One region of the Fulvimarina fulva genome, then DNA from elsewhere that is predicted to be linked to it. Evidence: riboswitches for the same ligand, from Rfam matches in the RefSeq annotation. Region 1 holds a riboswitch; the other holds the start of a gene.
What was found. A riboswitch is a leader RNA that binds a small molecule or an ion and turns the genes downstream of it on or off. The one in region 1 is predicted to bind cobalamin.
Positions count from the first base shown of each region.

Region 2: linked by a shared signal. The riboswitch ahead of ABDX79_RS05955 (copper chaperone PCu(A)C) and the one ahead of ABDX79_RS13665 (energy-coupling factor ABC transporter permease) in region 1 are both predicted to bind cobalamin.

Region 1 is NZ_JBDJAC010000009.1:95,164-98,687, reverse strand. Features, by position in the region: gene ABDX79_RS13675 (PaaI family thioesterase) at 186-611, opposite strand; gene ABDX79_RS13670 (enoyl-CoA hydratase) at 828-1,652, shown strand; gene ABDX79_RS13665 (energy-coupling factor ABC transporter permease) at 1,723-2,406, opposite strand; cobalamin riboswitch at 2,460-2,673, opposite strand; gene ABDX79_RS13660 (DUF4174 domain-containing protein) at 2,766-3,236, opposite strand; gene ABDX79_RS13655 (catalase family protein) at 3,516-3,524, shown strand, end outside.
Region 2 is NZ_JBDJAC010000003.1:79,764-83,287, reverse strand. Features, by position in the region: gene ABDX79_RS05970 (DUF1007 family protein) at 1-261, shown strand, start outside; gene ABDX79_RS05965 (hypothetical protein) at 496-1,497, shown strand; gene ABDX79_RS05960 (anti-sigma factor domain-containing protein) at 1,559-1,771, shown strand; cobalamin riboswitch at 1,846-2,066, shown strand; gene ABDX79_RS05955 (copper chaperone PCu(A)C) at 2,102-2,608, shown strand; gene ABDX79_RS05950 (hypothetical protein) at 2,710-3,000, opposite strand; gene ABDX79_RS05945 (copper chaperone PCu(A)C) at 3,054-3,524, opposite strand, start outside.

The DNA.
Region 1 (3,524 bases):
CATGAATGCCGCGGCGATACCGAGGCTCGGCGAGTGTCTTGTTGCCTTCATCGCGAATTCCCCTCTTCGCTGTTTCAGATGCCAACAGGGTCAGGGCACAGGCTAAATGAAGCGTTAACGTGACCGCTCAAACAGTCGTGTTCCACCTGTGACATAAATGACGAAACCAATGGCGGCCCAATGCATTAGCGCGGCGGAATGGAATAGGTGGCCGTCGCATGGGCGACGAGATCGCCGTCGCTTTCGTTGACGATCGAGACCTCCGTCACCGCCAGCCGGCTGCCGAGCTTCAGCACCTGTCCCTTGCCGAGGATCGCGCCGGGCTGGGGCTTCTTCAGGAAATTGATGTTGAGATTGGTCGTCACCGTCAGCGCCTTTGGCCCGACTTCGGTGAGGATCGACAGCCAGCCGGCAACGTCCGCAATGGCAAACAGCGTCGGGCCGGACACCGTGCCGCCAGGCCTCAAGTGCCGCTTTTCCGTCTCGAGCTTCAGTGTCGCCCGGCGTGGGCTCACCTCGGCGACGCTGAGGCCCGGCATGGCTTCGGAGAGTTCGGGAAAGTGCTCGGTGAGAAACGCGTTCATCGCGTCCACGCTATCGATCGCCTGCATGTGTCGGCCCTCCCGCCTTGCTTCCCGCTGCCCCGTCGCCCTATCCTGAGCCGCGAAAGCAGTCCTGAATCTGCTTGTCTTTCAACCTCGCTGATGACGGGTTGGCTATACGAGGCGGGTCGCTCTGCCAATGGCAGGCCCGAAATCGAACCGAACCATTCCGGCGACTTTTGTCGCCGCCACCGCCCTCAAGCTCACGATCTGAAGAGACCCATCTTGGCCGATATCGTCGAATTGTCGCCCGAAGCAAAAAGCGATGCCCTGATCACGGTGGAGGAGGGGCCGGGCATTACCCGGATCGTCCTCGACAACCCGCCGGCGAACGTGTTGTCCATCGCGATGATGGAGACCCTGAAGGCCGAGTTCGAGCGCTGCGGGAAAAATGCCGATTGCCGCGTCGTCATCCTCGCGGCCAGGGGCGAGACCTTTTGCGCCGGCCACGACCTGAAGGAGCTCACCGCCCACCGCACCGACGAGGACGGCGGCCGCGCTTTCTATGAAAAGACCATGCGGCTCTGCTCGGACCTGATGCAGACTATCGTCCGCCTGCCGCAGCCGGTCATCGCCGAGGTCGGCGGGTTCGCCACCGCCGCCGGCTGCCAGCTGGTCGCGTCCTGCGATCTGGCCATCGCGTCCGAGGAAGCCCAGTTCCAGACGCCGGGCGTCCATATCGGCCTGTTCTGCTCGACGCCCATGGTGGCCCTCTCGCGCAACGTCGCTCCCAAGCATGCGATGGAAATGCTCCTCACCGGCGAGCGGATCGATGCGCGCTCCGCCCGCGAGTTCGGCCTCATCAACCGGGTCGTGCCGCCGGAATATCTCGGCACGATCATCGGCAAATACGCGACCACCATCGCATCCAAGTCGCCGCTCACGGTGAAAACCGGCAAGGAAGCCTTCTACCGCCAGCTGGAGATGCCCCTGTCGGAGGCCTACGACTATGCGGCCCGCACCATGGTCGACAACATGATGGCCAAGGACGCCGAGGAGGGCATCGGCGCGTTCCTGGAAAAGCGCAAACCGGAATGGACCGGGAAGTAGCGAGAGCCGAACATGAAAAAGGCGGCGCCAAACGGCACCGCCTTTCGGTTCTCAGAGATCGAAAGCCGTATCAGGCGGCCGCGTGGTGCAGGCGGGCGTTGAGGAACGGCGAGGTCTTGGAACGGTCGAGCGCCTTTGCGCCGGCGAGCACTGCGAGATCGGCGATCGGCTCGATAATCACGACCAGCATGTAGGCCGCGCCGAAGGATGCGACCGAGGCAAGGTTTTCGGCGCCGAAGCCTTGACCATAGAATGCCCAGAAGCCGACCCAGGCGACAATTCCGCCCTGGAAGGCCGTCGAGAGCTTGAAGGCCTGCATGTAACTCAGGTCCACATAGGCCGTCTGAGGCGCGATGATGCGGCGCGCCAGATGGCTGATGGCAAAGAGCGGCACGATGAGCGTCGTCAGGTTCATGCCGTATTGGGGCAGGTCGAAGGGGGCGAAGAACAGGCCCTGGAAGAGAAGCCCAAGCGCGAGACCGATGGAGGCCGCGCCGCCGCCGAAGAGCAGGAAGAGCGTCGAGCCGAGGATGAAGTGAACTTCGGAAACGCCCACCGGATAGTGGGGGAGGATCTGAAAGAAGGCGAAGACGAGGCCGGTCGCTGCCATGGACCGGGTTGCGAGCGCGGTCAGGCCGCCGTCGTGCCGGATCGTGTCTAGCGCCATCTTGCCCATGAGGCCGAGGGAGGCGACGCCCGTCGCATAGCTGAGTGCAATCTTGGCGCCGTCGACGACGCCGGGTTCGATATGCATGATAAAGTCCTTTCCGCGCCCGCCGCGCGAAGGTTGTTACGACATGCGCCATGCTCGGCGCGTTGACGATGGCAGGTCTCCTGGCTTGCGGGTCGTCGCTTTGCCCACCTTCCCGGCTTTGAAAAAGCCAGTGGTGTCTCGGGCATTGCTCGGCGCATACAGTTGCGGGGGCAGCCACGGTCTTGGCCCCTGATGGGTAAGCCGCACCGTGTTCCCTTTTCATCCGCTTCGCGTTCGCTCGGCGGAACCATCGATGTCGAGGAATAGGCCAGTTCAGGCCGGGTGCCAAGAGCGGCGCGAAAACGTCTGCACGGGCAGCCGCCACGTGATCCTGGGAAAACGGCTCAGGACGCTGGCCGTCACTTGCCCTCGCGCATTTCGCGCTGGCGCATGGGCATGGAATCGATTGCGCTGAAGATTGCGCGCGGATCGACCACCTCGCGCCACCGCTTCTTCTCACCGCCATCCTTGCCGATAAGGATGACGGTAAAGGCCTCTATCGGAACGCAATAGGTTTCGCGCAGCGTCCGGTTGAGCGGCCTGCTCGACGGAGGCAGGAGTTTGAGACCCTGCGGCCCGAATCGCACGAAGGGATCGCCGGTATCACCGGCGACGAGAAGGATCACCACATCTCTCTCGTCGATCATATCGCTCGATTGCCTGAAGAGATCGACCTGGCGCGTGAGTTGAGCCTCTCCAAGAGATGGCGCGAAGACGAGGACGGGTCGCGCTTCCCATCGATACGCCGACAGCGGACCGGCTGATGCGGATAAGGTCATCATGGCGAGCCCGGTGATGATTGCGAGACAGGAAAAGATGAATCGGCGCATAGGGTTTAAGATGGGACTGCAAGGTGCGAGTGCGATCACGATGCGGCATTTCGCTCGACCGGCTCCTCTTTGCCAACTCCCCTTTGCAAGTCGTAGCATCCTGCCCGGAACTTCTGCGGTGGGACATTTGCCGAGCGCTTCATTGCTTTCGCCGGCTAAAAATCCGCGAACTCATTCACGTCTGAAGCATTTGACCTTCAACACACCGCTCACCGTCGCTCCGAACACGTTTGTCGCCGGAGAATTCCGTCAGCGCGGTCAAATCGGAAGGGATATTGCATGTCGAAC
Region 2 (3,524 bases), on a different contig from region 1:
CTGACGGACGGACCCCTGACGCTCTCGATCTACGATCCGAGCTATTATGTGTCCTTCGACGTGACCTCGGACCGGCAGATCCGCCTCACAGATGTTCCGGGCAGCTGTCACACCATGCTCAATGCCGATGAGCCGAAGAGCGATGGAGCGACCGACTGGTTGAATCAGATCGCGGGTCTCGGCAAGTCAGAGACCATTCCGGCGGACGGGATCAACTACGCCGAACTTCTCTCGACGAAAGTTCAGCTGACCTGCAGTTGAGACTGGTTGGCCTCATGCGCCAGTGCCTAAGGATTCCCGATCATTCAGCGTCGAATCAGCTTGGTCTGGCACTCATCCATCGCAGGCGGCAAAGCCGTCGTCTCGAAAAAGACGAAATGGCTTCTAGAGGTTTGCCCTTTATTCTCTGAAGGTTAGTCCGGCCCTTTTCCGCCGGCCTCGTCACCGCTGCTGGACCTTGAGTTTCAAAAACCGGGTAAGCGCAAAGGAACTTCGATGATTGCCAACCGGCTTCGCAGGATCGCTGCTCTTCTCGGCCTTGTCCTCCTGCCGGCCTGTACGGCGGCGGACCTTGTGCCCTCCCCGATAGACCTGGCGCAGGCCGCTTCTCCGCAATGGCTCGGCGCCCATGTGGGTGACGAGGACGGCAAGATCTCTCCGGTGGTGCTCCAGCGGGCGCGGGCGCTCCATCAGCGCAAGGTCGCGGCCGGTGATGTCGGCAATTCCTGCTATTTCGCGCTGGATGCGACACGCCCGAGCACCAATTCCAGCGGTCAGCCCTCCCGTCGGTTCTACATGATCTGCGAGGATCGGCGCGTCTTCCGGGCAATGTCGTCCGGCTATGGAAGCGGGCGCGATCTAAAAGGGTTTGCCGATTTCAAGAACGGGCTGCAGTGCGCACAGAATTTCGGGAACGCGGAAAATTCGTCCCTCACAACCGGCGGCGCCTATACCACCGCCGAAATCCGGGACGGCTTCAAAGGCTATTACCGGACATCCAGCGGCAATGAGGTGCCGTTTGTCCGTTCTTTCGTGCAGTTCGAGGGAGAAGGCGCGACTGCGAATGCGCGTCCCCGCGCGATCGGTGGCCATCAGGCAACCCTGATCCGGGCCCAGTGCCGCCGGCAGAGCCCCGGCGACCCGTACGCCAATGACGAGGGCTTCGTCGCCTTCGGCAAGCTCGTCGACTACGCCTCCGGCCGGAGCAATGGCTGCACCAGCTGGTCGTCCGCCGATAACGAGGTCATCGTTTCGACGGTCAGGAACAATCCGACGACGGTCTACATCTATCCGGAAGCCCGGGATATCGAAGCGGTGTCTGAGGCCGTTGGGGCCGGGCGTTCGCCGTCGGAGGCCGGCACCTATTGGAATGCCTCGTGTCTGAGAGAAATCGGCAAGCCGCGCTTCTGGTCTGCAGCGAGCCTCGAGCCGCTGATCGAGCGCTATGAGGCGTCAAGGCCGAAACGCTCCTGGGACCCGCTGCCGATCTGCAAATAGTCGCGGACGGCGGTTGCCCTGACGGGCAGCACAGACAAGCGCAACGGCATCCTGCTCGCCCATGTCTCCGGCTACTCCGTCGCCCGAGCTCGGTCCGAAATCCATGGGCCTGCTGCCGGAGGTCCGCGCCCGGCTTCTTGAGGATTTCGATCTGTCCGCTCCGGAAAACGACCAGCTCTACGAGATCACGCTCGAACCCGAAGGCGGTTCACCGACCGGACGACCGACCGGCCCAATCCTCGCCAAAGGCTACGGCGCCCTGCAGTCCGAGTAGGATCGCGCGCATCCGGCCGATCGAAAGAAGGCCGGTTTTCTCGGACGCTTCCCGTTTACTCCGCAACTGTGAGGCTCTAAGTCGATGGTGTCGATGCCCAACGCGGTTCCACGCGAATCGCAGGGCTTAATCGGGAATGTGGTGACAACGTCCATTCGGGGCGTTCAATCCTCAGCTGCCCCCGCAACTGTAAGCGCGGAGCCGGCCCATGTCAGCCACTGGACATCAAGTTCGGGAAGGCGGGTCTCGGTGTCGATGCGCAAGCCAGGAAACCGGTCGACGGACGTAAAACCTCGAAAGAGAGGACGGCGGGTCCTCGAAAGGAACATTATGAAGCATTTTCTCGTAGCCGCGCTACTCGGCGCGTCGATGATGACACCTGCCTTCGCCCACCATGCCGGCGAACAGGTGCAGGCTGCCGCAAACGTGACGGTCAGCCACGCCTACACATTCGAGAACGCCGATATGGCGCACTCCATGCGGGTCTATCTCACGATCACCAATGGCAGCGAGGAAGCGGTCGAGCTGACGGGTGCGTCCGTCGGATTTGCCGAGAATGCCCTCTTTGAGGCGCAGGCGATCGAAAACGGATCTTTGGTCACCGCACAGCCCGAAACGATCACCGTGAATGTCGGGCAGACGCTGACCATGCAGCCGGGTGGTGCGTGGATCGAGCTCGAAAGCGTTCAGCAGACCTTCGAGCATGGCGAGCATTTCGATCTGACGCTGACCTTCGCCGGGATGGAGCCGGTGGAGATCGAAGTGGAGGTCGAGGAAGCGCCGGGCGAAAAGCACGACCATGACCACGACCATAGCCATGAAGACGGCGAAGTCTGAGGCGCATTCGGGCCGAACGGCCTGACGATATGACATGACAGCGGCCCGGCTCTCGATGAGCCGGGCCGTTTTGCTTTCGGTGGGTATCCCGCGTCGCGGCTTTATCCGACCATGCGCCGGAGGGCAGGCACTCGCGAAATGACGAGAAGATCGAAGGCGAGGAGCGCGATGAGGGCCAGGCCCATCAGCGGGAAGATGACCGCGAGGGCGAGCGCGATGAAGGCGACGCCCTTGACCAGAGGAGCGGGACCGGGAACCTGCGGCGCGGCAAGCCTGAATTCGCCCTTTGGCCGTCTCAGCCACCACATGACGATGCCGGTTGCCGACAGGACAATGATCGACAGGCAGAAGAGCGTGTTGAGGATCACGTTCCACCAGCCCATCCGTCCCATATGGAAGACGTCATCCTCCGCCGCGCGCGCAGTCGCACGCGTCGCTTGAAAGCTTACTGAGCCGAGCCGTGGCCCATGGTGTCGTGACCTTCCATCCCGGCGTCGCCGTCCGCAGAGCCATGATGCATGTGGTGGTCGCCCTCGCTGGACTTGGCACCCATCGCCTCGACGGCGAGTTCGACCTCGACCTCACCGCCCTTTTCGAAGCGTAGCGTCAGGGGAACGCGTTTCTCTTCCTTCAGCGGCTCCTTCAGGCCCAACAGCATGAGGTGATAGCCGCCGGGCTTCAGGTCCACGGTTTCACCGGCTGGCAGGGGCAGGCCGTCGGGCAGTTCGCGCATCGTCATGACGCCGTCGTTCATGCCCATCTTATGGATCTGGACTTCGCTTGCGACCGGCGATGAGCCGCCGATGAGGCGATCTTCGCCGGAGCCTTGATTGTCGAGGCTCATGTAACCGCCGCCGACAGGGGCATTGGGCGGAGTGGCGCGGGTCCAGGGATGGCCGATGACGATATCGCCAGC